Regions from separate parts of the Mesoaciditoga sp. genome, predicted to be linked through region 1. Evidence: riboswitches for the same ligand, from Rfam matches in the RefSeq annotation. Region 1 holds a riboswitch; each other region holds the start of a gene.
What was found. A riboswitch is a leader RNA that binds a small molecule or an ion and turns the genes downstream of it on or off. The one in region 1 is predicted to bind cobalamin.
Positions count from the first base shown of each region.

Region 1 (10,212 bases):
ACATACTCGCAGTAAACATCGGCGTTCCACCAGAAAGATTTGATTACGAATACAGAGATAAAGAAGGGAATTACCACAGAATTGAAAACATAACTCCGCAAGAATTCTTTGAAAGATATGTGAAGATAAACCTTGATAAGATGGTCAGCTTGATAAACTGTCCGACACCGGATAAGGAATACATGAAAACGTACACCGTTGATTTTTTAGGAAACGTGGTAGGTGGAGACGAAGTTGTGTATCTTAACGTAGATCTTGAAAGCTTCAAGAATATAGCTATGAAAGCCGTAATGGATGGAAAGCCAACGTGGTTTGCATCGGACGTTGGAAAGATGATGGAGAGGGAAAAGGGAATACTCGATACGGATGTATTTGATTTTGAAAATCTTTACGACGTCAACTTCAACCTCACAAAATCTCAACGTCTGGATTACGGAGACAGCTTGATGACTCACGCGATGGTTCTGTTAGGGGTTGATGTTACAGATGACAAACCTACTAAATGGAAAGTTGAAAACAGTTGGGGAGATAAAAACGGAAAAGATGGATATTTCATTATGGGAGAAAATTGGTTTGAAGAGTACGCTTATGAAATAGTGGTGGATGAATCCTATCTTTCGGATGAAATGAAAGAGGCATGGAAGGCAAAACCGATAGTGCTTCCCCCCCGGGATCCAATGGGTTCGGTGGCAAGAGTCATGTAAAAGAAAAAAAGCACTTTACTTTAAAGTAAAGTGCTTTTTTAGGAATTCACTTTAACATTGGAATGTCGATGCCTTTCTCTTTGGCCGTTTTTATGGCTATTTCGTATCCCGCATCTGCGTGCCTGGCAACTCCGCTACCAGGATCGTTGTTAAGCACTCTTGAAAGCTTTTCATCTTCCAATTTTGTGCCATCCGCCACACAAACCATTCCGGCGTGAATTGAATATCCTATACCAACTCCTCCACCGTGATGTACGGAAACCCACGTCGCTCCAGATGCGGTATTCAACAAAGCGTTAAGTATTGGCCAATCGGCTATGGCATCAGAGCCATCTTTCATGGCCTCTGTTTCTCTGTATGGAGATGCCACTGAACCGGTATCATGATGATCTCTACCTATGACTATTGGAGCTTTCAATTTTCCTTCTCTTACCATTTTGTTTATTTCGAGTCCAAATTGTTCTCTTTCACCTTGCCCGAGCCAGCAAATTCTGGCCGGCAACCCCTGCCAGTGAACTTTCTCGTGTGCCATCTTTATCCATCTTTTCAGATGATCATCGTATGGGAAGAGCTTTAAAACGACTTCGTCTGTTTTGTAAATGTCTTCTGGATCGCCTGAAAGTGCAACCCATCTGAACGGACCTTTACCTTCACTGAAAAGTGGCCTTATATACTCGGGCACATATCCAACGATTTCGAATGCATCTTTTGCGCCTTGATCGTAAGCGTTTCTCCTAATGTTATTTCCATATTCAAAAGCTTTTGCGCCTTGGCGTTGCATTTCGACCATGGCTTCTACGTGTTTGACCATCGACTCGTACACACGTTTCAGATAGCCTTCTTTATCTTTTTCCCTCATCTCATTTGCTTCTTCCAAGGACATTCCAGCTGGAATGTAACCGTAAAGTGGGTCATGAGCAGCCGTTTGATCGGTTACGATATCTGGAATGAATCCTTCTTTAACCATTCTTGGCAACACATCCGCTGCGTTTGCCAGAAGACCTATAGAAAGAGGTTCTCTTTTCTTTTTTGCTTCTTTTGCCATTTTCAAAGCTTCTTCGTAAGAATCCGTCCATGTGTCCAGATATGCGGTTTTTAGCCTTCTGTCTATCATTCTTTTATCCACTTCTACATTTATGACAACGCCATCGTTCAGTGTAACGGCCAACGGCTGTGCTCCTCCCATTTCTCCAAGACCCGCTGTAACTGTTATAGTGCCAGCGAGCGTTCCGTTAAAGTATTTTTGCGCGACGGCGTACAGGACTTCATACGTTCCTTGCAATATCCCTTGAGTTCCTATGTATATCCAACTTCCGGCGGTCATTTGTCCATACATTATAAGTCCACGTTCTTCAAGCTCTCGAAAATAATCCCAATTTGCCCATTTTGGAACGAGAAGAGAATTCGCTATCAAAACACGCGGTGCCCATTCGTTAGTTTTAAAAACGGCAACCGGTTTTCCGGATTGAACCAGCATGGTTTCATCCGTGTTCAGCCTTTTTAGGGTTTCAACGATGGCGTCAAACGCATCCCAGTTTCTCGCAGCGCGCCCCGTTCCACCATAGACTATAAGGTGTTCCGGATCTCTCGCTACTTCTGGATCTAAGTTGTTCATTATCATTCTCATTGGAGCTTCCGTTTGCCAACTCTTACATGTGAGGTCAGTGCCCCTTGGTGCTCTAACGACTCGTGGTCCTGACATATTTGCTCCCTCCTTCATGAATACTTAATTCTATTCTACACCATAAAAAAACAAAAAGAAAACCCTTATTGATCCATTTTAAAATCAAAACTTGAAAAATAGATCTTAGCGTGGTAGAATAATTTCGGAAACAGGTACGAGAAGTTTAAAAGGGAAGACCGGTGAAAATCCGGCGCGGTCCCGCCACTGTGATCGGGGACGACATTCGCACGATGCCACTGGGAAAACCGGGAAGGCGCGGATGGAGGAAGAACCGAGAGCCAGGAGACCTGCCTGTTTCGAGATACCCTCCCACTCGGAGAAAGTGTGTGGTATGGTTAAAAAGGGAAACCAGCCGACTAAAAAAGTCGGCTTTTTATTTTTCAAAAAGGAGGTTTTGCTATGAAAAAGTATTTGATAGTTGGTGTAATACTCGTTTTGGCGTTCACAATGCTTTTTGCCGTGCAGTATCCTTTAACGTTAGTTGATGATGCCGGGCACGTAGTTACATTCAATTCGGCGCCTCAAAGAGTTATCAGTGCGGCACCTTCCATAACAGATTTCTTATTGGAATTAGGGTATTCCAAAGATTTGGTTGGAGTGACGAAGTACGACTCTTACACAAAGGCAGCGAACATTGGCTTAATGTACCCACTGAACATGGAAAAAATTCTTTCTTTGAGACCAGACGTGGTTTTTATGTTTGGCGGATTTCAACTTTCACAATACCAACGCCTTGCAAAGATAGGCGTGAAAGCATTTGTTTTAAGTGCAAATAATCTTAATGGAATTTACAGAGATCTGCTGGATGTGGCAACCATTATGGGAGATCCACAAAAGGGACAAAAACTTGTGTCTGCGTTAAAAGAAAAGGTTTTGAAGATCTCAAAGGCAGCTTATAACGTGCCAATTGACAAGAGACCAAGGGTTTTTTACGGCAGCGCTGGAAAACAGATTTGGACGGCTGGCATGGGCTCTTTTTTAAATCAAATCATATCTTTAGCTGGTGGTGTCAACGTTACAGGTAATTACGCCGGACCTAACGGATGGCTACCCGTAAGCCCAGAATTTGTAGTTTCTCAAAACCCAGATATCATATTGGTGCCTTACTACGCTCCCAATGGTCAAAAAGCGGCTATCAAAGCTTTTGAAAGTTATCCCGCTTTTAAAGATCTCAAAGCCGTTCAAGAAGGACATGTTTATGCTATAAATGGAAATATCGCATCGCAGCCTAACACAAAGCTTGTAGGACTATTAGAAGAGCTTTACAATATTTTCAGCAAAGCATGGTAAAGTTTAAAAGGGGAAGGGGCTTTTTGATCGCCCTCCCCATTTTAACGGCCTTTGTTCTACTGAATTTGGCATTTGGTTCTGTTTACATTCCCATCTCAGATATCTTCAAAAGTTTGGTAGGTATGAAGGTTTCTAACGTTCAAAATGTTATCATATTGCAGCTTCGTCTTCCGAGAATTTTGCTCGGATTAGGAGTGGGTGCGGCATTGGCATCGACGGGTAACGCTTTTCAAGCCATGATGAAAAATCCTTTGGCCGATCCATATATTCTTGGAGTTTCGTCCGGAGCGGCCTTTGGTGCCATTTTGATAAATGTTTTAGCGCAAATGTACAATCCGAATTTGATATTTTACACGTGGATATTTGCCTTCATTTTCGGCATATTGGCCGCCGCTATAACTTATCTTGTAGCGAGAAAAAATGGAAAATTACCGGTAACAGAATTGATTTTAAGCGGTGTAATGGTGAATCTTCTTTTCAGCGCAGGGGTAACATTTTTGATAGTCTACGGATGGAGAAACGTTCAAATGACGTCTTTCTGGCTTTTGGGAAGTTTGGCAGGAAGTGGTTGGAATTCCGTAATTTTGGTAGGAGTGGTTTCAACCGGAGTTTCGCTTTTTTTCACATTAATTGGAAAATATCTGAACGCAATGACCGCCGGGGAAGAAGAAGCCATCCACGTTGGGATAAGAGTGGAACTTTTAAAAGTTACCGTTTTCGTAGTTGGAACATTTGCCACCGCCGTAGCTGTTTCTGCGTCTGGAATAATTGGTTTCGTTGGACTGATAATGCCTCACATAGCAAGACGCCTTTTTGGAACAGATCACAGAATTTCAATACCAGCAAGTGCCGTGCTGGGAGGAGTGTTTTTAGTTGCATGCGATTCAATAGCCAGAACGGCTTTTACACCAGCAGAAATGCCAATAGGAACGATAACCGCCTTAGTAGGCTCTCCAATATTTATATACATTCTCAGGAGGCGAAGAAAGGTTGTATGAGGTAGAAGTTGAAAATCTCGAATTTTCCTACAGCGATGGCAAAAAAGCCCTGAATGGCATAACTTTTTCCGTCAAAAAGGGTGAAATTATAGGAATAATAGGACCAAATGGTTCAGGAAAGACCACTTTGGTAAAGGCATTAAGTGCCATTTTGCCTTATAATGGTAGTGTAAAGGTGAAAGGTAAAGAAGTTAAAGAGTACTCAAAAAGAGAACTCGCGCAATTGGTTGGTGTGGCCTCTCAAGAATTCACACCGGCCTATGACATGAAAGCAAAAGAAATAGTGGAAATGGGAAGAATTCCCTACACTGGATTGCTTGGGAAATTGTCATTAAAGGATGAAGAAATAGTTAAACATGCCTTTAAGGTGTTGGGAATAGAAAATCTCATGAACAGAATGTTTTATTCGCTAAGTGGTGGTGAAAGGCAAATGGTTTACGCCGCAAAAGTGTTCGCGCAGGATCCTGAAATACTTATTTTGGATGAAACAACTGCACATCTCGATATCGGCCACGTTGAAGTACTGTTGAATAAGATATTAAGAGCTTTCAAAAAGAGAAAAAAAACCGTTTTGGCAACATTCCACGATATAAATCAAGCGATCATCTTTTCAGACAGGCTACTTGTGATAAAAAATGGAAAGTTGTTCGCCAAAGGCTTTCCAAACGATGTGATCAACGAAAAACTCATTTACGAGGTTTATTCTGCTTCATGCTCAATAGTTAGACATCCACAAAGTGAAAAGGTGAATGTTCTCATGAATCTGGAAGATGAACGAAATTATTTCCAATCTGAAGATATCTTGACCCTATCCGAGAATCACCAACAAGTTTTAAAATAACCTCTTCTGTGCTGTTATTCAAATCAAATTTTTGCACTTTCACTGAGACTCCTCTGGTAAAGTACAGAGTTTTCTTCATCAAATCCACCTCTAAAACTTCTTTTTTAAACCATGAAGGATACGACAGCACAGCGTTTATATCACGAACAATAGAGGTGTTTATTATCCTATAATCGTTGAAATTCTCATTTCCTATGTCAAAAAAAATCTTGTATCCTGTTGCTTTATACAATTCAGATGAAGGAATTTTTAAAAGGAAATACCCATCTCGAGAAATCAAAATGTACTCTCCATTAGCGTAAAGCACACAGCATATCTTTCTCTCTTTTACACTTAATAAGGCAATTCCTTTTCCTAAATACTTAATCGTATAAGATTTTATAAATGGATCGTAAGGAACCTTCAATTTTGAAAGGTGAACGCCACCTATTGGCATTACTCTCGTTCTCAAGTAAGAGGGGTTGATGTAATTCAACCCCTTAATCTGTAAATTGTATACAACCGGATCTAAGCTTAAAGATAAAAGTGCTTTTATCAAAAGTAGAACTACGATGAAACCTATTATTCCCAAAATAAAACGTGTTCTTACTGCAAAACCCATTTCACACGTCTATGTTAGTCGCGTTCAGCGCATGTCTTGTTATGAAATCTCTCCTGCTTTCCACATCATTTCCCATGAGTATCCTGAAAATATCGCTCGCATATTCCGCATCTTCTATTTCTATCTTCATCATTTTTCTGGTTTCTGGATTCATGGTTGTTTCCCACAACTGTTCCGGGTTCATTTCACCAAGACCTTTATACCTCTGAACGTCAAATTTTTGACCGTTGGCCTTTAAATCATCGACTATTTTTTTCAACTCTTCATCTGAATAAGCGTATGAATGCTTTTTACCATAACTCACTTTATAAAGTGGAGGAACAGCGGCGTAAACCTTTCCTTCTTCTAACAGCGGTCTCATGTATCTGTAAAACAACGTCAACAAAAGTGTTCGTATGTGGGCACCGTCAACATCCGCATCTGTCATTATGACTATTCTATCGTATCTCAGTTTGGAAATATCAAAATCCTGTCCTATATTCGTTCCTAAAGCAACTATTATGTTGTTTATCTGCTCATTTTTGAGAAGCTTTTCCATGCTCGCTTTTTCAACGTTTAAAATTTTTCCTCTCAGCGGAAGTATAGCCTGAAGATTCCTATCCCTTCCCTGTTTTGCCGAACCCCCTGCCGAATCTCCTTCAACTATGAATATCTCGGAATTTTTCTTTCCACTCATCGTGCAATCCGCAAGTTTTCCAGGTAACGATGTGCTTTCAAGTGCGCTTTTCCTTCTCACCATTTCTCTGGCTTTTCTAGACGCTACACGTGCAGCCAAAGCCTGAGAAATTCTTTCTAAAATTCTCTTCAAATTCTTTTGATCTAATTCCAAAATTTCAGGAAGCCGGTCTTGCATAACGGAATTAACAACCTCTGTCACTTCCTCGTTACCAAGTTTGGCCTTTGTTTGCCCTTCAAACTGCGGCTCGGGTACCTTTACGCTAAGAACGGCAACCAAGCCTTCTCTGGTATCGCTTCCTTTGAAATTTTCAGAATCCTTTTTCAAAATCCCAAGCCGCCTCGCAAAGTCGTTCATTATCTTCGTTAGACTCCAGTGAAATGCCGTAACGTGTGTTCCACCTTCAACTGTGTTTATGTTATTCACAAAAGCAACAAGATTTTCATCGTAATTGTTAGTGTAAGTAAACGCGCATTCAACTTCCACATTATTTTTCTTCCCAGAAAAGTATATCGGTTCCTCAACGATCAACTTTGAAGTTCTTGAAAGATATTTAACAAATTCTACTATTCCACCCTCATAGTGAAAAATTTTTCTGTAAGGTTCTTCTTCTCTTAAATCGACAAACTCTATTGTCAAATTTCTGTTTAAAAATGCGAGTTCCATTAGACGATGTTCTACTATTTTTCTATCGAATTCTATAGTCCTGAATATTTCAGAATCTGGTTTAAACACGCTTTTCGTACCGCTTCCGTTTGCTTCACCTATGATTTTTACAGGTTCAAGCGGTACACCGCGCTCGTACTTCTGATAATATATCTTTCCATCTCTCTTTACGTAAACTTCCATCCATTCACTTAAAGCATTGACAACACTTGCGCCAACTCCGTGAAGTCCCCCGCTTACCTTGTAAGTGCTTTGGGAGAACTTCGCTCCGGCATGTAAGTCCGTCATGACAACTTCAAGCGCGCTCTTGTGCTCTTCAGGATGTTCATCCACAGGAATACCCCGACCATTGTCTTCTATTGTAACGATAGATCCTGGCGCTATCTCAACTTTTACCCAATCACAAAAGCCTGCCGTTGCCTCATCAACACTGTTATCAACTATTTCATTTATAAGATGGTGAAGACCCGCCGAACCTGTGGAACCTATATACATTCCTGGTCTTTTTCTTACAGCTTCCAACCCACGCAAAATTCTAATGCTTTCCGCATTGTAACCGTTGTTGTTATCCATTTCACACCTCTTTATTTCATTCTTTTTACCTTCACATTATTCAAAAAAATTCCTTTTTTTTTGAACAAATCCAAAAAATCTGGAGCTTTAAATCTAAGTTCCGAAAGGACTACCGGATCTTTTGACCATATCTCCAAAGTTTCATTTTTAACAGAGACGTACGTCTTTGATGCCAAAAAACCACTTACCATCTCTTTCCAGATGGCGTTGATCTTCACTCTTTTTTCCAACTCCGAGAAAAAAGAATTCTTACTTGATAAAGCCTTCAAAACTTCATCTATTCTGCGTTCTGACACGTTTTATTATATCACAAATGCAAGGCTTTTTATTGTTCATATGCACAAAGTATACCGAAGGTACAGGCAAAGGTTGTGATAAACTATGGTTGTAACTTTTAAATTGCACATTAGGAGGAAAAATCATGAAAGACGTATGCGTTGTGGTTGGAGCTGGATTGGCAGGTGCGACGGCTGCGAGGATTTTAGCAGAAGCCGGTGAAAGGGTGTTCGTGATAGAAAAGCTGAATCACGTCGCTGGACACGCCTACGATGAGTTCGATGAAAATGGAATATTGATTCACAAATATGGACCACATATATTTCACACCAACGAAAAAAAGGTTTTTGACTTTGTCAGTGAGTTTACTTCGTGGCGCTATTACCAGCATCGTGTTTTGAGTTACGTTGATGGTATGCTCGTTCCTTTTCCGATAAACCGGGATACGATAAATTCACTTTTTGGACTTGATATTTCCACATCTGATGTTGAAGATTTTTTAAGGAAAGAAGTTGAAAGTTCCGCTTTTAACACTCCACCTAAAAACTTTGAAGACGCGGTAATATCTCAAGTGGGAGAAAGATTGTATGAAAAATTCTTTAAAAATTACACCATAAAGCAGTGGAACAGGGACCCAAAAGAGTTGTCTAGCGATGTGGCGAGAAGAATTCCCACGCGTTCGAACAGAGATGGCAGATATTTTTCGGATAAGTATCAGGGGCTTCCGAAATTCGGATACACCAAGATGGTTGAAAGAATGTTGAATCATCCGAAAATTTCCCTTGTAACCAATTGCGATTATTTCGAAATAAAAGATGAATTCAAAGCGAAGCTTACGGTATACACGGGAGAATTGGATAAATTTTTTGGTAAAAGTAATGGAAAGCTGGAATATCGTTCGTTAGATCTCGTCTTTGAAACTTTAGAAGAAAAGCAACATCAACAAGCCGCTGTTGTAAACTATCCAAACGATTACGATTGGACGAGAATAACGGAATTCAAGCTCATGACAGGGCAAAAGTCTGACAAAACGGTATTGTGTTACGAATACCCAAAAGATGAAGGAGAACCGTATTACATTGTAATGTCCGAAGAAAACATGAAAAAGCGCGAAAATTATATGAAAGAAGTTGAAAAACTGGAAAAAAGTGGAGAATACATCTTTGTTGGAAGACTGGCTGAATACAAATATTACAACATGGATCAGGTTATCCTTGCATCCATGGAAAAAATCTCCAATTGGTTGAAGAGGTGAAAAATATGGAAAGCGCGCTTCTGGAAAATGAAGGTCAAAAGATATTTGCGGTGATTCACGATGCTGGAAAAGATACACCTGTTGTTGTCATGTTTCATGGATTTACAGGCAACCACATAGAAAATCGATTTATATTTGCAAAAATGTCAAGAGAGTTGGAAAAAGTTGGAATATCCTCTATAAGGTTTGATTTTAGAGGATCCGGAGATAGCGAAGGAACTTTTGAAGAAATGACACTTTCAAGTGAGATGTCTGATGCGAAAGTTGTAACAGCGTACGCAAGAAAAAGATTCTCAAAAAAATTGGGTGTGCTCGGCTTGTCAATGGGGGGAACGGTGGCGCTTTTAACGGCAAAAGATATCGCACCAGATGCTCTATGTTTATGGGCACCGGCAGCCAAAAACGCCGAAGTTTTTACAAAAGGCGGCATGCCACCTTCTTCAAATGAAAACCTCGACGTGGGAGGATTGGCTATTTCACCAAAATTTATAGAAGAAATTATGAAGTTCGACGCCTTTTCTAAAGCTCAATCGTACGACGGGCCTGTTCTTATATTGCATGGCACGGAAGATCCAACGGTTCCATTTGTTCACAGCAAAGAGTTGGTGAATGAATTCAAAAACGCCGAACTTGTACCTGTTGAAGGGG
Region 1 is NZ_JBPNHS010000014.1:11,097-21,308, forward strand. Features, by position in the region: gene ACXJIN_RS02850 (C1 family peptidase) at 1-704, shown strand, start outside; gene hutU (urocanate hydratase) at 751-2,406, opposite strand; cobalamin riboswitch at 2,522-2,697, shown strand; gene ACXJIN_RS02860 (ABC transporter substrate-binding protein) at 2,788-3,678, shown strand; gene ACXJIN_RS02865 (FecCD family ABC transporter permease) at 3,702-4,676, shown strand; gene ACXJIN_RS02870 (ABC transporter ATP-binding protein) at 4,669-5,517, shown strand; gene ACXJIN_RS02875 (hypothetical protein) at 5,432-6,118, opposite strand; gene gyrB (DNA topoisomerase (ATP-hydrolyzing) subunit B) at 6,120-8,033, opposite strand; gene ACXJIN_RS02885 (DciA family protein) at 8,045-8,329, opposite strand; gene glf (UDP-galactopyranose mutase) at 8,455-9,564, shown strand; gene ACXJIN_RS02895 (alpha/beta hydrolase) at 9,570-10,212, shown strand, end outside.

Region 2 (10,212 bases), on a different contig from region 1:
GCTTGAAATCCGGCCCTTGTAGCAACATTCATGTTAAATATGAATTCTTGCATGGCTTGTTTAACCTGATCGTAGGTGAGATTATCGTATCTGATAAATGGAGCAAGAAGAGTATCAAAACTGGAAAAAGCCACAGCTCCCGCCACTTCTCCTTGAAGGGTATACAAAAAATTGACTATCTGCATCAAAATAGTCGAAAAGTGCTTTGCAGGTTTTGAAGAAACTTTTCCGGGTACCCCTTTTAAACCAACTCTTAATAAATCTTCTAAATCCCAACCAACGCAATATGCGGATAGGTAACCCAAATCATGTATGTGGAACCATCCCTCTTCATGAGCTTTTTTGATCTTTTCATCATAAACATGGTCAAGCCAATATCTCTTTATTGCATTCTTATAAACATGGTGTTCAAGTCCTTGAAGTGAATATCCCATGTTTGAATTCTCTTTAACCTGCCAGTCGCTCTTATAAATGTAATCCTCTACAATTTTTCTTATATTCATATAAACACCCCTCATTTCAATATATAGTATTTATACCAAACATATATACTATATATAGTATATAAAAACGATATAACTTTGTCAAGTATCAAGCAAGTATTATTTCGATATCTCTTAAATTAATTGCTTTATTTCCATACAAAATCTCTGAGTTCAAGACAAATTCATTATCATCACGAAGATGATCATTCCGAGAAGAGCAAAAGGGTAAACTGCTCCATATCCTCCTACCGTTTCTTCACTTTTTGTGTTGTCGAACGCAGCTCCAAGACCCGGAGTGCTTGTCATTCCACCACATAGAGCTCCTGCAAGTAAGTTCCAATTCATTTTGAAAACGAATTTCCCTATTAGAAATCCAAAAAAGATTGGAATAAATGAGATTAAAAAGGCGAGAAACATGTAAATAATTCCTGTACTGTTGAAAGAAGTTACCGTTGTGAATCCATATTTTAATCCAACAATTGAAAGAAAGAGCAGCAATCCCAGGTTTTTAACGTTGTTTAGAATTTGATTGTTCATGGAAAAGTTAAACGGCCCCAAATTCTCCAAATAACCGAAAAAAAGCGAGGAAGTTAAAGTTCCACCTGTAAGACCTAAACTAAAAGATGATATTTTGAGTTTTCCCAAGACAATCCCAATGATCACAACTAAACTAAAAGCCATGAAGTCAAAAGTACCCTTTTCTTCACCTTTTGTTTTTTTAGACGATTCTGTACTTCTAAAGCTTTTTCTTTTAAGCAAAATTGGCACGAGGGACATAAAAACAACGACAACCAAAACACCCGGGACATATCCGAGTGCGTACCCGTAACCTATCAAACTTTCCGATGAAGGCGTTGAAGATACGCCAAGTGCTGCTGCCAATCCAGGTGAACTTGTCATTGCACCTGTGAATATTCCCAAAAAAATGTACTTGCTTCCGTGAAAAGCTTTTTCCAAAAGCAGGGTAAAAATCATCCCAATAAACGTCATAAAAAAACCCAACAAGAGGAATTTTAAACCATACTTTTTGAAAAGTCCCCCTATGTCTTTTCCTGCAAGCAAGCCCACCGCTGAGATAAAAAGTATTAAGGAAAAGTGAAAAAGCTCTCCAGAAATGTTCAAATTTGACGCTTTAGAGAAGTATCCAGCATGTTTAAGAAATGCCGTTATAAGCCATCCCTCAAAAAGTCCAACAAAAAGAGCTCCTGAAAAGCCCAATTTAAATTTTCCTATTTCAATTTTTCCGATTCCAACACCAATTAAAATTGTTGAAAAAATCAAAAAGAATTGGTTTGATAAGATCTCATACAGCATTTCTTTTCTCTGCTTTTAAATAAGCTCTGGTATTGTTTGAGCAACAGTTATTCCCAATTTCTTTAATTCTCTTTCTTTGTATTCTACACTTCCGAAATATCCAAGAACTATTGCACCTGCATGTCCCATTCTCTTGCCTCTTGGGGCAAATCTTCCTGCAAAGAAGACTTTTATTTCTCCTTTATAGCCTATATCAAGGGCATGCTGAATACCATCTATTTCTTCATTTCCTCCCAATTCGCCTATGATCCTGACTTTTGTTACGTTTTCTTTAATTAACCAATCAAAAACTTCTGCAATTGAAGTCCCCGTAATGGGATCCCCACCTAATCCGATGGCGACTTTTATTCCGCTTGAATGCAATGAGAGATAATTCGAAACTTCGTACATTAAAGTGCCACTTTTAGATATAACAGCTATATCTCCAGGAACGAAAGCTTTTTCCGGCATGATGCCTATTTTACTTATTCCGGGCAATATCAATCCTGGACAATTGGGTCCGATTATTCTTACATTTTTTTCTTTCGCAACATGATATAAATGTAAAGCGTCATACTGAGGAATGTGTTCGGTTATAATCACAATTTTCTTGATCCCAGCATCGATAGATTCCAAAACAGCATCTTTTGCGTACATTGCTGGAACGAACACCACTGAAGTATCAACGTCATATTTAATTACTGCATCTTTCATACTATTCAAAACAGGTATCCCATCAGTGTCCATCAGTTTGTTTCCTTTTGAAACCCCACACACAATATTTGTACCATATGCCTTCATCTTTAAGGCGTGAAACGTTCCATATTTTCCCATTCCTTGAACACACACTCTTTCTTTTCCTGTAATCACATCTCATCACCTGCCACAGCGCTTTTCACCATTGAATACATGTCGTTGTAATAATTAATATGATTTTTTTCTAATACCTCTTTTGCTTTTTCTTCGTTTGTCCCGGTTAACCTAACGTAGAGCATGTAATCTGGGTTTCTCTTTTTGAAATCGACAATAGCCCTCGCTATTTCATCGCATTTTGTGATCCCGCCAAATATATTCATAATGGTTTTTCTAATTCCATAACCTTTAAGTGTTTCAAGTGCAAACACTGTAACATCTTTGTTAGCCCCTCCGCCAAGGTCTAAAAAATCAGCTGGCTCACCGCCGAAAAGCTTAACCATATCTATGGTTGCCATTACTATGCCGGCTCCGCACCCGATTATTCCTATATTTCCTTCTAACTTAACATAATTAAATGGATAAGGATTTTCTTCTGCAAATTTTTTGACCCAGGATTGCCTGTAAATTGCTGAATCGTCTAAATAAAAAACTGCATCAAGTGCTATAAATTCTCCATTTTCCATTTCGCCAAGAGGATTTATTTCAAGAAGTGTTATATCTTTTTCTAAAGCTATTCTTCTCAAAATAAGAGCAATTTTCGCGGTTCTTGGATCAATATTTTTTACCATCCTATCGAATTGCCCTTTGACAAAATTCTGTGAAGTTTCCACATCAATTCCGCCGTCATTTGAGTATATAAGAGAGATATCCTTCTCATCCCTATCAAGAATTAGTGAAAGATAATGTTCGTGTTTTGTTGGAATTTTTTCTTCAACCAGCACCCCAAATGGAATTTCATATTTTATCTTTTTTCCAAGAAGAATTTTGAGTCCATGTTCAAACTCTTGAGGCGTATTGACGAAGAGCACACCACCATTTTTCATTCTGCTTCCAACCAAAACTTGAGATTTCAAAACGCAAGGAAGAAAAAAATTCTTTGGAGATTCTCCTTTTCTTACAAGGAAGGACTTTGGTACGGGAATTCCGTAAGAGCGCATGATCTCTTTAGAAAGAAATTCATGCAATTTCATAAAATCACCTCCAACAATAAAATATCTTCTCACTCCTCCCTAGAGGTTGAGAAGCTCTCCGGATAAAGGCAGGTCTCCCGACTCTCAGATCATCCTACTTTCTGCGCCTTCCCAACAAAAAGTCAGTGGCTATTGCAGATTTCGTCCCTGATCACGGTGGCTGGGCCGTGATAGATTTTCACTATCTTCCCTATTAAACTTATTAAGTACCTTTACCTTCGGAGGTATTCAATTTTTAAGTTAATCGGATTATAACATTTCGATCGCAGTTAATCAATCCAGTACATGATAAAATTTGTCGTTGAACTCCACGAACTGTAAGTAAGGAAACCTTCTTTCAAGTTTTTCCCTTATCGATTTAGAAAAGAATTTTTCCGTATCATCATGCTCGATTGCTATCATTGCCATCTTATTTTGAACCATCTTCCTTATGTCACGATACTGAACATCTCCAGTAACGTAAACATCTACATCGCTTTTCAAAACATCATCTATCAGCGCCAGTCCATTCCCCGTTCCAATTGCAACTTTTTGAATTGGCTTTTTCCCATCCCCTACAATTTTCAAAGTGGATGCGCTGAGTTTTTCTTTTACCTGCTTGGCAAAGTCATTTAATGACAAAGTTTTTTTTAACACTCCTATTCTTCCCATTCCATGCGGGCTACTCTGATCACCGTTATGATGCTGCAAAGGGTGCATATTTTCAAGACCTATAAGCTTTCCGACGTAATCGTTCAATCCCCCTTTCACGGAATCGTAAGCCGTGTGAATACTGTAGATGGTTATGTCATGCTTCAACGCCAGGCTCACTATTTCGCCGTACCAATCAGATTTTAAAACGGTCCTTGAAGGGATAATTATTGGCTGATGATGAGATATAACGATTTGACAGCCGCGTTCTATCGCCATCTTAACAGTTGTCGGTGTAACATCCAGACAAGTCAAAATACACTTGACATCCACATCTGCGCCTTCAATTTGAAGACCATTGACGGCATCGTATTTTTCTGTAAGATTTAATGGTACCAGCTCTTCAAATATCTTTAACGCTTCGCTAACTCTCATTTCAATTCCTCCAATTGCCATTTTTTTATATTATAAATCGAAGCCGAGGGCGGGGGCTCCCTCGGCTCGCTTCGTTGGACGCGCTGGTAAGTATACCATCACTTAGAAAGTTTATAGAAATCCAATCCAGCCATTAAGCTCATTGGATTGTAATACCAACCTTTTACCCATGTTCTTTCAACATGATGACCGAATGGTTGAATCATGTAAAGTTCCACGGCGTAATCATGTGCTTTCGTTGCGAGCTCTTTGTAGAGCTGGGCTCTTTCTTCTGGAATACTTGTCTTCATTGAGGCAACTATAAGAGGATTGAACTCTTTCTTCGCCAATTTCTTAAAGTTCTTTCCCAGGAAAGCTCCATAAGTTCCAAAACTGGAAAGAAAAGGCTGGGCAAAATCGTAAGCGTCTGGGTAATCCGCCGTCCATCCCATAACGAAGAATGGAAGCCTTCCCGCGAACACATCATCAAGATAAGATGCCCACAATTCGCTTGCCACATTTATTTGGAACTTTGGATTGATCTTTCTAGCATAGAACTTTATCATTTCACAAGCCAACCTTCTCTGCTGGTTGCCGGTGTTGTAAACTATGGTGAATTTAAAGCCTTTTTTCCACAATTCACCGTTGTAAGCCTTTTTGAAATACTCAGTGGCCTTTTGCAAATTGTAATCGTAAGATGGAACGTCTTTGCTGTAACCAAGTAATCCTTTTGGAATGCAACTGTTAGGTATCATTCCCTCTCCATTCCACACTTCATTTATGTATTTTTCATATGGGAAAAGGTATTCAAATGCTTTTCTGACATTTATATCACTGAAGAAATCTGGCGGTATACCGTTTCCATCCAGCTTTCCACTTCCAATGAGGGATTTGCCTTTTGCGTTGACATTGAAATTGAAAAATCCACTGACTATTTCTAGAGTTGGGAATCCTTTAAGCACGCGAACTCCATCCATTTTCTCTACCTGAGACATGTATTGTTCTGGAACGTATATTATGTCGGCGTTTCCACGTTGAAGATCAAGTTTTCTGGTGGTGAATTCGGGCACGCGTTTTATTATCGCGTATTTTACCTTTGCCGGTGTATTCCAATAGCCGTCAAATCTCTTGAAGACTATCTCCCTTCCTCTTGTCCATCTGTCCAACATGAATGGACCACTACCATTTTCTATGGAGTAAAGGGGATCTTTTTCACGTGTTGGATTGTTGTATTTCCACCAATTTTCCGCCGTCCCCGGCCAAGCACCATTCTTGATCGCCCATTCTTTATCTTCTATACTTGTCCATCCAGCGTAATGCGCCAGCATTGAAAGAAATGGCGGGTAAGGATGGGGAAGATGGATTATCAAAGTATCACCATTTATTTCAAAGTCTTTATCCATCAACTTGAATGTCTTCACTATGGCATCTTTATACTGCGGTTTCAACATTTTGTTCTCATCAAACATATCTTTCCATTTGACACCCGCAAATTTTTCAGCCCATTGAGTTATTGAATCGACGTAATTTCCGTCTATAGTCGGAAAAAGCGCTTCGGCGATCATCCAGGCGGCTCCACCACTTCTATCTAACACGAGAAGCCTTTCAAATGAGTATTTCACATCTTCCGGTGTGAGAATATCGCCGTTATGAAATTTAACACCCTTTCTTATATGGAAAACGTATGTTTTTCCATTATCAAGAATGGTTCCATCTTTCACTGAAGGAACGTTCGTTGAAATCATCGGAAGATAATTCTTCAAACTCGTTCCATCGTATTGAATTAGGTTATCGTACATCTGCGACACGGCTTCAACCGAAGCGGTATCGTAACACCATGCTGGATCAAGCGAAGGTATGGTTCCAGTCGTTTCTTCGATTATGGTATCTGGATTTGCCATCCCACTCGCAAAGATGAATACCCCCATCATCAAAATGATAGCGGTTAAAAACAGCATCTTCTTCACATCTCATCCCTCCATTTTTTAAAATTGGGTGCCTTCATAAGAAGGCACCCCGATATGCTCTTCTCAAAGTTTTAGTACTTCGATAAGGCGTAAAAGTCTTCCATTCCTCTAAGCATAGGATTGTAATACCATCCGTGTATCCAGCTTCTTTGTACATGATTGCCTAACGGCTGGAATAGCCACATTATAGCCGCTTCTTTGTAAGCCTTCACGGAAAGTTCTCTGTATATTTTCAGCCTTTCTTTAACGTTTGTCGTTTCTTCGGCCTGTTCTATTAAAGGATCAAATTCTTTCTTTGCCAATTGTTGATATCCCTTTCCAAGCGTCAATCCATAATAGCCGTTACTGTAAAGGAAAGGATATACAAAGTCATCGGCATCAGGATAGTCTGCAAACCAACCTGTCATGAAATAGGGTAGCTTCCATTCCAGGCGATCTCTTACGTACGAAGCCCAAATCTCAGATTTAACCTCTATTCTGAATTTTGGATTGATCTTCCTTGCATAAAAACTTAACATCTCTGCCACTTGCTGAGTTGTTACACTGCCTGTTATGTACACAACGGACATCTTGAATCCCTTTTTCCATAATTCACCGTTGAATGCCTTTTTGAAATACTCTGTGGCTTTTTGCAGATCGAAGTGATACGTTGGAATTGTAGGATCATACCCGAATATTCCCTTTGGAATAGGACCATTTGGTTGAATGGCGTTGCCATTCCATACTTCTTTTATGTAAAGTTTATAAGGGAACATGTAAGAGAACGCCTTTCTAACGTTTATATCGCTAAAGAAATTCGAAGGTATACCGTTTCCATCAAGTTTTCCGCTTCCAACGTATGGATTTCCCTTTGTGTTAATTGTGTAAGTCATAAAGCCAGCATCTTCTCCCAATATTGGAAGCCTCTCGATGACCTCAACACCGGGAATGTTTTTCACCTGAGGAATGTATTGCTGTGGGATGGTTACTATATCGGCATCTCCGTGTTCAAGCATCAATTTTCGTGTGGTGTACTCTTTCACAACTTTAATTATGATGTTTTTGATCTTAGCTGGTTTTCTCCAATATCCATCAAATCTGTGGAGCGTTATCTGTACGCCTCTTTGCCACTTTACCAAAACGTAAGGTCCTGTGCCATTGGCAATTGAATAAAGGGGATCCTTTTCACGGACTGGGTTGTGATATTTCCACCATGTAGAAGCTTTCCCATCCCACGCTCCATTTTCAACAGCCCATTTTTTGTCTATTATGTAAGAACCACATATACCATGTGCGAGAATGGATATAAGGGAAGGATAAGGTTTCGGCATGTGAATGATCACATCATTTCCTTTTACCTCTATCGATTTATCCAGGACATTGAAGGCTTTAAGAATGGCATCTTTATATTCTGGTTTAAGAGAACCATTTTCGATCATGTCACTCCATTTTTTCACGCCAGCGTATTTCACCGCCAAATCAGCCAAGCTATCCACACCGGTGAGTGGCCTTGTAACCATCCACGATGGACCACCAGAACGATCGAATATTACCAGTCTCTCCAGAGAATACTTCACATCTTCAGGTGTAAGTACATCTCCGTTATGAAATTTCACATTTTGGCGTATATGAAATATGTACGTCTTGCCGTTATCAAGGATCGTTCCATCTTTTACAGAAGGAACGTTGGTAGAGAGCATCGGTAGAAATCGAGATGTGCTTGAAGCATCGTATTGAACCAAACTCTCATAAATCTGGAAATCCACGTTGTTGGACGGTGGCGAATAGGGCCAAAACGGATCAAGACTCACTATATCGCTATCCGTCAATTGAATGATCGTATCCGGATTGGGAACCGTTGCGAATGCAAGAGCTCCCGCAAGCAAAACCATTAAAAACGTTAAGAAGAAATAACGCTTGGACAAGATAAACACCTCCCTTTATTTTCAAACACCACTCTTGTTACCATCCAAAGCATGAACTTCCCCTCTCACCATCACAGCGTTCACCGTTAAATCTGATGGATTCACAAAAAGTATATCCGCTCTCTTCCCCCTTTCAATTTTTCCAGAATTGAATCCAAAAAAACCAGAAACATTAGAAGTGAACATCCTTAAAGCCTCTTCAACGCCCATTCCAGTTTTTACACATTCTCTGAACGAATTCAGCAGAACGGAACAATCTGATACTCTTATAGAATCCAAATCTCCATTTCCATTAAAAGAAGGCAAACTTCCTTGCGCATCGCTACTGATAAGGACATGTTCCAAATTCACATCCTCTTTTAAAAGGAATTTCACCGCTTCTTTTACAGAAACGCTTCCACTTTTTTCATCAACTGCCGTTAAATCTATGTATCCTCCACTTTTTACCCATTTCGCTGCATCTTTTAAGAGTTCGTAATTCCTATTCACATGGGTGGGAAGAAAGACATTTTTGTTTATTTCCCCATCCTCAACGGCTTCAAAGAGCAAAGAAAGCTTGGTTGGTAATTTGCCCACATGGACTATTATCTTTCCGCTTTTCTTTCCTATCAACGAAGAAACGTAAACTTCATGAGCAACCCTTTTCAATTCCTTTACATCAACGCCACTGCTCCGTGTATCTGATATAGCCAATTCACCAACACCTATGACAGGTTCGATGAGTACCATATCCTTTTCTATACTGCCGGTGATAGTTTTAACCGGATAAGAATAAGACCCGCTTACCATGTAAGCGTTTATACCATCTTCCCTTAAAGCCATGGTTTTTGCAAAAAGAGATATCAAAGATCTTGTAACAGAATCAGTTCCCAAAAGTCCAACTACACCTGTTACTCCACACTTTAAGAGTTTCTTCGTTTTTATCTCTTCTATTCTTGAAATAAAGCCCGCTTCCCCACCTCCTCCTATTACGTGCACATGACCATCTATAAAGCCCGGAAAAGCGTACATTCCTTTCATATCTTTGACGGGAATGTTTGCGTATTTTTCTTCTTCAAAGATGTCTTCGATTATCCCGTTAGAAATTAGCAAGTTTTTCTTGCCCATATAACGTGGAGAGTAAACTTCTAAATCTTTCAAAACTTTTAGCATATGGCATCCCCTTTTTATGTATAGCAATATTCATGCCATTTTTTAAGTTAAAAGGAGAATGCCATATTCATTGATAAAAGAAGGATTGTAAGAAGGATAGAAAAATAAAATGGATCTTTAATTGGAACACATCGGAATTTAAGCAGATGAAAATCGCTATTTTATCCTCTATCTTTCATATAATTCGTCTCTAAAAATTGGATGCCCATTTCTGTAATTTTGGTTCCATTTCTTCCGCGACTTATGGAGATAAAACCTTTTCTTTGTAGCTTTTCCAGGATTTTCCTTGTTTTTCTTTCGTTCATCCCGCAAGCTTTTGCCACCTTTTGCCTTCCTGAATTACCAATGTTTTTCAAAAATCTTAGAACCCTTATTTCCTCCTCACTTATCTCATCCGATAAAAGCATCCTTTTTGAAAGATACGGCGGAAGTTCATTAAATCCTATCTCACCGGAAAAGAGGTTTCCAACGTAATCGATAA
Region 2 is NZ_JBPNHS010000006.1:4,643-14,854, forward strand. Features, by position in the region: gene ACXJIN_RS00830 (ribonucleoside triphosphate reductase) at 1-518, opposite strand, end outside; gene ACXJIN_RS00835 (aspartate-alanine antiporter-like transporter) at 657-1,799, opposite strand; gene ACXJIN_RS00840 (succinate--CoA ligase subunit alpha) at 1,815-2,648, opposite strand; gene ACXJIN_RS00845 (ATP-grasp domain-containing protein) at 2,645-3,664, opposite strand; cobalamin riboswitch at 3,715-3,893, opposite strand; gene ACXJIN_RS00850 (Nif3-like dinuclear metal center hexameric protein) at 3,938-4,729, opposite strand; gene ACXJIN_RS00855 (ABC transporter substrate-binding protein) at 4,828-6,666, opposite strand; gene ACXJIN_RS00860 (ABC transporter substrate-binding protein) at 6,747-8,579, opposite strand; gene iadA (beta-aspartyl-peptidase) at 8,601-9,731, opposite strand; gene ACXJIN_RS00870 (sigma-54 interaction domain-containing protein) at 9,893-10,212, opposite strand, start outside.
Region 2: another riboswitch for cobalamin. It lies ahead of ACXJIN_RS00845 (ATP-grasp domain-containing protein); the one in region 1 lies ahead of ACXJIN_RS02860 (ABC transporter substrate-binding protein).

Region 3 (10,212 bases), on a different contig from region 1:
CTCAACATCTAAGCCTTCATTTTTCTGCATTTTCACGTTGTTTTCGAAATCGGACATCTCCTTTTCATCGTAAGCAAGCAAGAGATATCCTCCCTGGTAATACTCTATATCCATGCCAACATCTTCTCTGAATCTTTTGAAGAGTTCCACGCTTCTCATTGCAAGGCGGACGTTCATTGGAGAAGTCCATTGTTGCCTTATTCCTCCTCCACATCTTCCGGTGGAACCGGAAGAGATGTACGATTTTTCGAAGACAACCACATCTTTTACGCCAAGTTTTGCTAGGTTAAAAGCTATTGAAGTCCCAATTATTCCACCGCCTATTATCACGACTGATGCGTTCGACTTCATCTCTCATCGCCACCTTTTTTGAAAACGGAAAATTCAACTGGTTTTACCGGAGGCCTTGATGTTCCATGCGAAAGTTTCGAGATGGGAACACCGGTTTTTCTGGAAAGAATTCCCAAAACTACCAATTTGCAATTTTTCCCTCCACAAGGGCCCATCGTAACTCTTGTCAGTCTCTTTAGCTCCTCAAAGTCGGTAACGCCACTGTCTATAACTTTTTCAATTTGTTCCAAAGAGACCTCTTCACATCTGCAAACGATAGGACTTTCCTTTTTAGGAAAGGCAAAATGTCTCACGGTATCTTTGAATTCTATTGGAAATTTAGCGTAAACGATGTTCGTCTTGTTGGGATACTTAACCACCCTTTCAACTGTAACATCGCAAACGTAATTTCCTTCTTTGCTGAGCCCCCACATCTTTTGACCTTTCTGTGGAAGTGGTAAGAGTTCGTAAGGAATCCCCAACGTTACAGTGGATTCTTCTTCATTTTCTTTCATCATGAATATTGCCAATCCAGGACACGCGTTAACACACGTACCACATCCTGTACACTTTGTAGCATCCAAAACAGGCGTGCTGTTAAGGTTTTCACCTATGTGAATGGCTCCAAATGGACATGACGCTTCACATGAGTTACACGGTATTTCTTCATCGCATTCCAAGACGGCTCTTAATTTTCCTATGATATCTTCTTTTTTTTCGTTGATGATGGGTTTGGTGGGAATGGAAATTTTTATCCCCATTTTTTCCAGCCCCGATCTGATCTTAACAGATTTTGGACCACTTCTAAAAAGTGCAAGCGTTCTTAGTTCTTCATTTATCTCTTCTTCCACGTCGCAGTTTCTTATTTCATGAGCCATTTCTAAAGCCGCTATTTTCCCTTCTATCATCGCGGTTGTAGCCTCTTCTATTGAAGAAAGGTCTCCCGCTATAAAAACATCTGGATTTGTCGTCTTCATCCTTTCATCGCGTATGGGAACATAGCCGCCAAGTTCTGGTATGAATTCAACCTTGCAGCCGGCTTGTTCTGCCAATTCGGTAAGTGGAGTAAGTCCAACGGAGATGGCTATCGTATCCACAACCATTTCTCTTTCCGTCCCAGGTATCGTTTGAAATTTATCATCTATTTTTGCTATAATCGCTCCTTGTACGCTTTCATCGCCAATGGCCTTCACTATTGTATGATTGAGTAAAATTGGAACGCCCAATCTTTTCACCTTGTTGGCGTGAACTTCGTATCCGCCAATTTTTCCAAGAGCCTCGACGATAGCTCTCACTTCCACGCCTGCCTGAATGAGTTGATAAGCCAGTATCAAGCCGATGTTTCCAGAACCTATTATAAGAAAGCGTTTGCCTGGCATAATACCGTACTCGTTCATGAGCGTTTGCACAGCGCCAGCACCGTAAACGCCGGGAAGATCTGAGTTGATAAACGGAAGCTGTTTTTCCATGGCACCCGTTGCGATAAGAATCTTTTCAGCTTGAATTTTGTGTTCTTGTCCATTCTTTGTGTAAACAACGGTGTTGTCTGGATAAATCCCTATAACCGTTGCGTTGTTTTCAACTTTGATGTTTTCATTCATTGAGATTTCTTCATCTAGTTTTTGGGCTATTTCAAACCCTCTTGTAGAAGCGTAGTGGGCATGATCACCGAAGAACTTGTGAGTTTGCTTTACAAGTTGCCCTCCGATATTCTCGTTTTCGTCCAGAATGATCGTTTTCACGCCATGGTTACCTAATGTTATTGCTCCCATCATGCCGGCCGGCCCGCCGCCAATTATCACAGCTTGATAGGTATTCATAGCACATCACCTTTTCCCTTTTGCCTCCTGACTCTCATTCCTTCTTTAACCTTTGTCATGCAAGATCTGACATTTGGAATACCGTCTATTTCCATCAGACATGACGAGCATTTTCCTATCGCACAGAAGAGGCCCGCCGGCCTGCCCAAATTAGGTGTGTGTCTTAACACCCTTATTCCTACCGCGTGAAGAGCCGCCGCAACTGTTTCACCTTCAAAAGCTTCTATTTCTCTGTCTTCAAAATAAAACTTAATTTTCTTCTTTCTCTTGAATTGAAGTATTGGATGTTGCTCTATCCTTCCTTCCAAGATGCTTCCTCCTCCTCTTTAACAAATTGTAAAATGCTATCGATATTATAAAGCATTTGTTAGGTATTTTTTTACTCGCGCCATGTGTAAAAATTTGGAAAATGTTGGTGAAAATATCGAAGACACGGTCGTGTCACATAGGATGTCAGAATATATTTATTAGTTTTTATTTTTAACTGTTCATTTTTTGAACTTTTATTTTCGTTGTCAGTCTAACAAATCGGAGGAGGATAAGATGGAAAAGAACGAGAGCAAAAAGATATTGGAAATGGTTTTTGACCTTATCATCAATTTTACGAAAATACTTCCAAGCTGCGAGGAAACTGAAAATTTGAAGACGATGGAGTTTTACATACTTATGTATATTGGCATGAAATCCAGTAAGAAGATGAGCGAGCTTGCCCGGGCATTTTCAATAGCGAAGTCCAACGTTACAGTTTTGGTAGACGGTATGGAGAAAAAGGGATACCTTAAAAGGGTGAGAAATAGCGATGATAGAAGGGTAATAAATGTAGAACTTACCGATAAAGGAAGAAGGCTATTCGACTTGACGGTGAAAAATTTTGAGAAGGTGATAAATGACGTCATGGAAAGAATACCACCAAAAGACTTAGATGTGATATCAGATGGATTTTTCAGGATGATAAAGATCTTCAATTCCTCAAAAAGCGCAAAAAGTGCACCATGACGTATGTGAAGGTGAAGAGATGATACTTGTTACCGGTGCAACTGGGCACGTGGGGAACGTTATTGTTAGGAAACTCCTTCAGAGGGGCGAAAAAGTGAGAGTTCTTGTGTTGAAAGATGATGATTTAACCCCTTTGAAGAGATTAAATGTTGAAAAGGTAGAAGGAGACGTCAGAAATTTTGAAGATGTGAAAAAAGCTGTCGAAGGCGTGGATTTCGTATATCATTTAGCAGCATTGATAAGTATAGGTGCAGAAAAGAAAGGTTTAATTCAAAGTGTGAATGTAAAGGGTGTTGAAAACATTCTAAATGCTGCGAAAATCTTTAAAGTTAAAAGGGTGCTCTACATGAGTTCCGTTCATGCTTTTGCGGAGCTGCCGCGTGGAAGTTTTATAGATGAGAATACTCCATTTGATCCCAAACTGACGACAGGAGTGTATGGAAAGACAAAAGCTTTTGCTGCCCTGAAAGTGCTGAACGCGACAAAAAGTGGACTTGATGTTGTCACCGTATGTCCGACAGGAATAGTGGGACCTTACGATTTCAAAAAATCAGAGATGGGTACGATGATATTGAAATTTTTACATGATGAACTACCAATAGGAATAAAAGGCTCTTTTGATTTTGTAGATGTTCGTGATGTGGCAGATGGAGCGATAAAGGCATGTGAAAAAGGCAAAAAAGGGGAAGCTTACATACTGAGCGGCGAAAAAGTGGAAATGGATAAAATGATGGAAGAATTGAGAAAAATCACCGGCAAAAGAGGACCGTTTGTCATATTGGGAAAAGGAAATGCGATGCTTTTGTCGTATTTTTCATTGGCAACATCCGTGTTAGGGAAGAAAAAAGCAATTTTCACTCCTTACTCTGTCCATACGTTGAGCATGGATTATACTTTTTCTCACGAAAAAGCAACGAAGGAATTAGGGTACGTCCCAAGGCCTTTTGTTGAGACGCTTCAAGATACGGTAAAGTGGTTTGTGAATTTTGAAAATAGGGCTCAAAAATTGGCAATTTTATGAATTTGTTTCTGAAACCATTTTTATGTAAGAAATCCGACCATATTTATGGGGAGTGCGTCGGCAAAGCAGACGAAAATTTTATTTGTGCGAAGTGATTAAAATGATGAGAAAAACGGAAATCTTAAGGATATATGAAAAAGGATCCAAAAAGATGAAAGACGTTGTTATCGAAGAAAAGAGGATCGAAATACTTTTCAACGAAAATACCCTTGGTACGATTTCGTGTACCCCAAAAGATCTTAAATATCTTGTTGTTGGATACCTTTACTGTAAGGGACTCATAAGTGATGCGAATGTGGATGTGAATATATTTACATCAAAGGTTAAAGTGAAGCAAAACAATTCTAAAAAAATTTGGTTAAACACAAAACGAAAATGCAACGCGAACTGTGTGGATATAAAAACGATATCCACAAGTATGGCAGATTTACTCAGCTCTTCAGAATTTTTCTTGGAAACTGGGGGATGCCACATAGCAGGCATTTTTGATTTAAAAGAAAGAAAATACGTTTACATCTGTGAAGACGTTTCACGTCAAAGCGCTATTGAGAAGTGCATTGGCTTTTTGGTTTTTCATCCAAACAAAATAGAAATACCCGCCCTTTTTTTAACGGGACGGGTGAATTTTGAAATCGTTCAAAAATGTGCCAAAATAGGCATTCAATTCATCGTAACCAAAGCGGCCGTCACGGCTGAAGCGATTGATGAATCAAAAAAACGTGGTATAACTCTTATTGGCTTTGCCCGTCAAAATAGGGCAAACATTTACTCTTGTTTTGAAAGAATTAAGACTTCTAAATCTTAAAAACTCATGTTGTGCGTGAATATTACGAAGAACAATTTTTTCGAAGTTCTGTCAAAACGTCTTGGCTCTTTTAGTTGGGGTTTTCAAGCTTGCGATTTAATTTTTTGAAACGTTTTGTAACATTAACGCACAATGTGAGTTAGAAGTTTCCTTTTTTTGCAATTGATCCCAGCATTATAAGTTCAAACCCATCGAAAAGCAAACTTATGCCAACGATCAACCCAACCCAAAATATGGAACTGAAAGGCCATCCCATTATCATCCAAATTCCCAAGAATATGGACAGCGTACCGTTTAAAATGGCAAGCAATGCGCTCAATTTCGAACCAGCTATATCGAATGCAAAAGTGAAGTTTGAAAAAGCATCGATCAACAGGTAAGCTGAAAACATAATACCCAGTGCTGCAACACCAATTCCGGGGAAAATGAGCATAAGCAAACCAGTTATAAAAAGCACAACAGATTTGAGCCAGGCACCGTGAGATTTTTTGTAACTTTTAAAAGTGGCGTACGCTGTGAAAATGGAACTTGTAACGAGAACGCTACCAAAGAAAACCGCCGCGCTCAGACTCATTATTGGAGGGATTAAAATCCCAAGAGTTCCAACTATTACCATCAATATTCCAGCAACTATTGAATGTTTTGAGAATTTCTGTAAGACTTCTTTTTCGAAAATCATGGCAGTTCCTCCTATTTCATCTTAACTTTTTTCATCTTTAAACCATCTTTCAAAGTAGATCATAGCATACATATGCTATAATTTCCCAGTCTACGAGGAACTCTGGTGAAAATCCAGGGCGGGCCCGCCACCGTGACCGGCTACGAAACTCATAACAAAGCCACTGACAAATGTTCGGGAAGGCATGAGAAGTAGGATGAAACCGGAAGCCGGGAAACTCATGACACCACGCCTTCGTGGAGAGAGGCTGGTGAAAACTATTCTGCACTTTTTGCCTCTTTTCCATGATTGCCAAAAAAATTTAAATGAGGTGATCTTCAAATGGAAAAAGGATACGTTCAAGTTTACACGGGAAATGGAAAAGGGAAAACCACCGCCGCCATCGGTCTTAGCGTGAGAGCCGTAGGGGCTGGATTGAAAGTCTCTTTTATTCAGTTTATGAAGGGTCAGTACACGAGCGAATTGGAAAGTTTTAAAAAACTTGGAATAGAATTCTATCAAGGCGGACGGCCAGAATTCGTAATAGGCGGTCCGAAAAAAGAAGATATAGAAGCGGCAGCAAAAACTCTTGAATTAGCGAAAGAAAAAGTCACCAGCGGAAAATACGACGTTGTGGTGTTGGACGAAGTCAATGTGGCTATTTATCTAGGGCTTATAAAAGAAGAAGATATTCTAAAGCTTATAAAAGAAAAGTCTTCTTCAACCGAGATAATTTTAACCGGTAGATATGCCACTGATAATGTGATGAAAATGGCTGATTTGGTAACTGAAATGAAAGAGATCAAGCATTATTTCAATGCGGGAGTCCAAGAAAGAGTTGGAATAGAAAAATAGGACCATTTGATTTCGAATGCTGGGGGAAAAAGTGGAAAAAAAAAAGCATTTTAAAGGTAAAAAATCTTAAAAAGCATTATCGTGATGTGAAAGCGGTCGATGGCATATCATTTGATGTCTTCAAGGGAGAAGTTTTTACGTTGTTAGGACCAAACGGGGCCGGTAAAACGACAACTTTAGAAATATTGGAAGGATTGAAAAAACACGATGAAGGAGATGTGTTTCTTTTCGGAACACACATAAAAAATGGAATTCCGCTTAGTTTGAAAGAAAGAATTGGTGTCGTGCTTCAAGAAAATAACTTCATTGAGCATCTCAGCGTTGTTGAAACTTTAAAGACCTTTAGAGGATTCTACTCCAGTGGGCTAAGAATAGAGGAAATCCTTAAAATAGTGAGCCTTGAAGATAAGAAAAATACAAGAGTTGAGAAATTATCCGGTGGACAACGGCAACGCCTTGCCATAGGCGTTGCGTTGGCTGGAAATCCCGATCTCATTTTCATGGATGAGCCAACAACGGGACTGGACCCTCAGGCGAGGAGAAACGTATGGGACATGATAGTGAATTTAAAAGAAAAAGGTAAAACGATCTTTCTCACGACTCATTATATGGAAGAAGCCGAATTTTTATCCGACTACGTTTACATAATGGATCACGGTAAGATAATAGCCAGCGGAAGTGTACAAGAGTTGATAAACGCTTTTGGTGAAGAAAGAATAATAGAAGCTCATTTGGATGTCAATGAAAGCTTGAAGGAAGAGCTAAAGGAAATACTTCATGAAGTTGAATTTGGAAAGTCTAAAGTGTTTTTGAAGGCTTGTGATCTTCCAAAAACCATGAAAATTTTTCTTGATTGGATTGAGAAAAGGAAAGTAAAAGTTAGAGATCTTATCGTGAGGCAATCAAATCTCGAAGACGTCTTCCTGAAATTAACTGGAAGGAGTTTAAGAGATTGAAAAGAACTTTCAGCGTTTTTAAAGCATTAACAACAGCAAGCGTTAAAAATCCTTCCGCCCTTTTCTGGATGATCATTTTTCCAATTTTGCTTCTTTTGATATTGGCTAGCGTCTTTTCCAATGTTCAAAAATCCGTAAATGTAAGGATTGCCGTTGTAAACGAGAATACCACTTTTAGAAGAACAAATCTTGATTTTGCCAGTTACATTACCACCACGTTAGAAAAAATAGCTCATAAAAGTGAAAGGAGTCCCATTTCTTATCTGGAAAGTGCCACTACAACAAAGGCACTTGGAATTTTTTTGAAAGATTTAAAGGATGAAAAAATAGATGCGGTAATGGTCATTCCAAAAGACTTCGATTCTTTGGTGTACGCAAAAATGGCAAAATTACCTCTAAAAGCTGATCCAATTGTTACGATATACAAACGTAGAAATAGTCAAAGTTCAAATATCGCTTTTTCAATTTTAGATTCGGTTCTTTCTTCATTTAACAAAAGATTTTGGAAAATGAAGAAAGAACACGCTATATCTTTAAAGATAGAATATCTGACACGAAATGGGGAAAAATTCTCATACGTTGACTTTTTGACCACTGGAATAATCGTCATGGCTCTTATGACGGTTTCACTTTTTGGCGTAACTGACGATTTATTGGTTCAGCGAGAGAAAAAAGTTTTGAGAAGGCTCTTTGTTTCCCCTATAACAAAAATTGATTATGTGCTTGGGATGTCGCTTTCCAATATTCTTCTTGAACTCATCCAAATTACCTTAATCTTGATAACAGGGATCGCACTTGGAGCTCATCTTAAAATAGACGCAATTTCCATTGCATTTATGCTTTTTGTCATTGCTTCAACGATGCCATTTGGTTTTTTTGTGGCGAGCATTTCTAAAAGTGCAAACTCCGGAAATGCCATTGCCAACATATTAAACTTCCTCTTTATGTTTTTAGGAGGACTTTTCTTTCCTGTAAATAACGTGCCATTTATCGTAAAGATCATGGCCTATTCACTGCCAACCACTTATTTGGCAAATGGACTAAGATCGCTTATGGGAGTAAGTTATTCAACCACGCCCCTTTATTTGAATATTTTTGTTCCTTTGGGATGGGCTGCATTTACGCTTTTTTACAGCGTTAAAAAGTTCAAGTGGGAGGTTTAAAGATGAGATTTTGGTCATCATTTGTGGCTTTAACACTTAGCGCGATCAGAGATAGAATGAACATCTTTTTTAACATCTTTTTCCCACTTGTGATTTTGATAATCTTTGGCTTTGTATTTTCAGGACTTTACACTTCTTCCAATGTGAAGATCGGGATAATGGGAATAAAGAAGCTTCCTGAGATTGAGAATGTAAGCTTTGTAAGATTTAGAAATTTGAAGAATTTGAAAACAGCTGTTATAAAAAGCAAGATGGATATGGGGATAACCCTTTCCGCTTCGAACTCTATGATTTTATACTTAAATCCTTCAAATGCTCAATCAAATGAGTATTACGTTTCTTTGGGAAAGAGACTAACGGAATTCTTGAACGAAAAAAATGGAGTAACTCCTGTGATAAAGGTTGTCAGCAAAGATGTGAGTTTTTCAAGCCAAAAACTTTCATATCTTGATACCCTTATTCCAGGAATACTTGCCCTAAGCATTTTTTCAGCTGGCATTTTTTCCATGACGGCATCATTGGCTCATTTAAGGGACAAAAAAGTGATCAAAAAGATGTGGACATTTCCACTGTTTAAATGGCAATTTTACGGTGCTTTTATTCTCGAAAAGGTGATAGAAACTTACCTTTCAATTGTTTTTCTTCTCTTCGTTGCAATACTTGTTTTTGGGACGCACTACGATATAAATGTGGCAAGATTTTCCATTTTGGTCATCTCTTCAACTTTTGGAATGATGGGTATAGGCATGATAATCCTATTCTTTTCACCCAACGCGAAAATTGCGAGTGAAATATCAAGCGTTGTGTACACCATTGCCATGTTTTTCTCGGGTGTTTACTTTCCTGTGGAAACCATGCCAAAATCCATGCAAAAAATAGCATATTCTCTTCCTCTTATCTACATGGTTAATTCAATGAAATACACTTTTGGACTTAGGCCCATGCCAATTGGAAGTTTTTACGATATGGTATTTCTCATGTTTGCGGGATTCATCCTTGTTTTAATTGGATTTGGAAAACTCTTTAAAGCAGAATGATTCTTGAAATTTTAACTCACGCTATGTTGTCATATTATAAAGCGTCTTAAAAGGACGCTAATCTTTATCCTTGAAGTGCTTGTTAGGACATATAAGTATAGAGTGTCCTGTTCTTGATTGAGAAACCATAAAATGAATTTTTCTTCGGTGTTATAATCGCTTCGGAGAGTGAAAAATACATGAAAAAGTTGGAGCTTGCAAAAATTTTCAAAGAAATGGCAGATATGGAGGATTTCCTTGGAGAGCCTTTTAAAGCTCGCACTTATCGTTTTGCAGCTGAAATGATAGAAAAAATCGGATTGAATGTTGAAAATCTTAGTGGGATAAAAGGAATTGGAAAAGCCGTGGTGGAGAAAACAGAGGAGTTCATGGAAAATGGGAAGATAAGGAAACACACGCAGCTTTTAGAACTCATTCCGGCAAAATACAAAAACAAGATCTTCAACCAAGACGCAAAGGCATTAGGGAGAATATGGCAAGAAGAAGTGAAAAGGAGATTTTTCAACGAAGATGGCTCTCTCAAAACGATGCCCTCAAAATATTCCTTCAAATTTTACGTTTTAAAAGAAAT
Region 3 is NZ_JBPNHS010000023.1:16,292-26,503, forward strand. Features, by position in the region: gene ACXJIN_RS04715 (NAD(P)/FAD-dependent oxidoreductase) at 1-351, opposite strand, end outside; gene ACXJIN_RS04720 (FAD-dependent oxidoreductase) at 348-2,150, opposite strand; gene ACXJIN_RS04725 ((2Fe-2S)-binding protein) at 2,147-2,458, opposite strand; gene ACXJIN_RS04730 (MarR family winged helix-turn-helix transcriptional regulator) at 2,694-3,146, shown strand; gene ACXJIN_RS04735 (SDR family oxidoreductase) at 3,166-4,167, shown strand; gene ACXJIN_RS04740 (formate dehydrogenase accessory sulfurtransferase FdhD) at 4,271-4,972, shown strand; gene ACXJIN_RS04745 (HdeD family acid-resistance protein) at 5,112-5,651, opposite strand; cobalamin riboswitch at 5,746-5,871, shown strand; gene ACXJIN_RS04750 (cob(I)yrinic acid a,c-diamide adenosyltransferase) at 5,973-6,485, shown strand; gene ACXJIN_RS04755 (ABC transporter ATP-binding protein) at 6,572-7,441, shown strand; gene ACXJIN_RS04760 (ABC transporter permease) at 7,438-8,604, shown strand; gene ACXJIN_RS04765 (ABC transporter permease) at 8,607-9,641, shown strand; gene ACXJIN_RS04770 (DUF2087 domain-containing protein) at 9,821-10,212, shown strand, end outside.
Region 3: another riboswitch for cobalamin. It lies ahead of ACXJIN_RS04750 (cob(I)yrinic acid a,c-diamide adenosyltransferase); the one in region 1 lies ahead of ACXJIN_RS02860 (ABC transporter substrate-binding protein).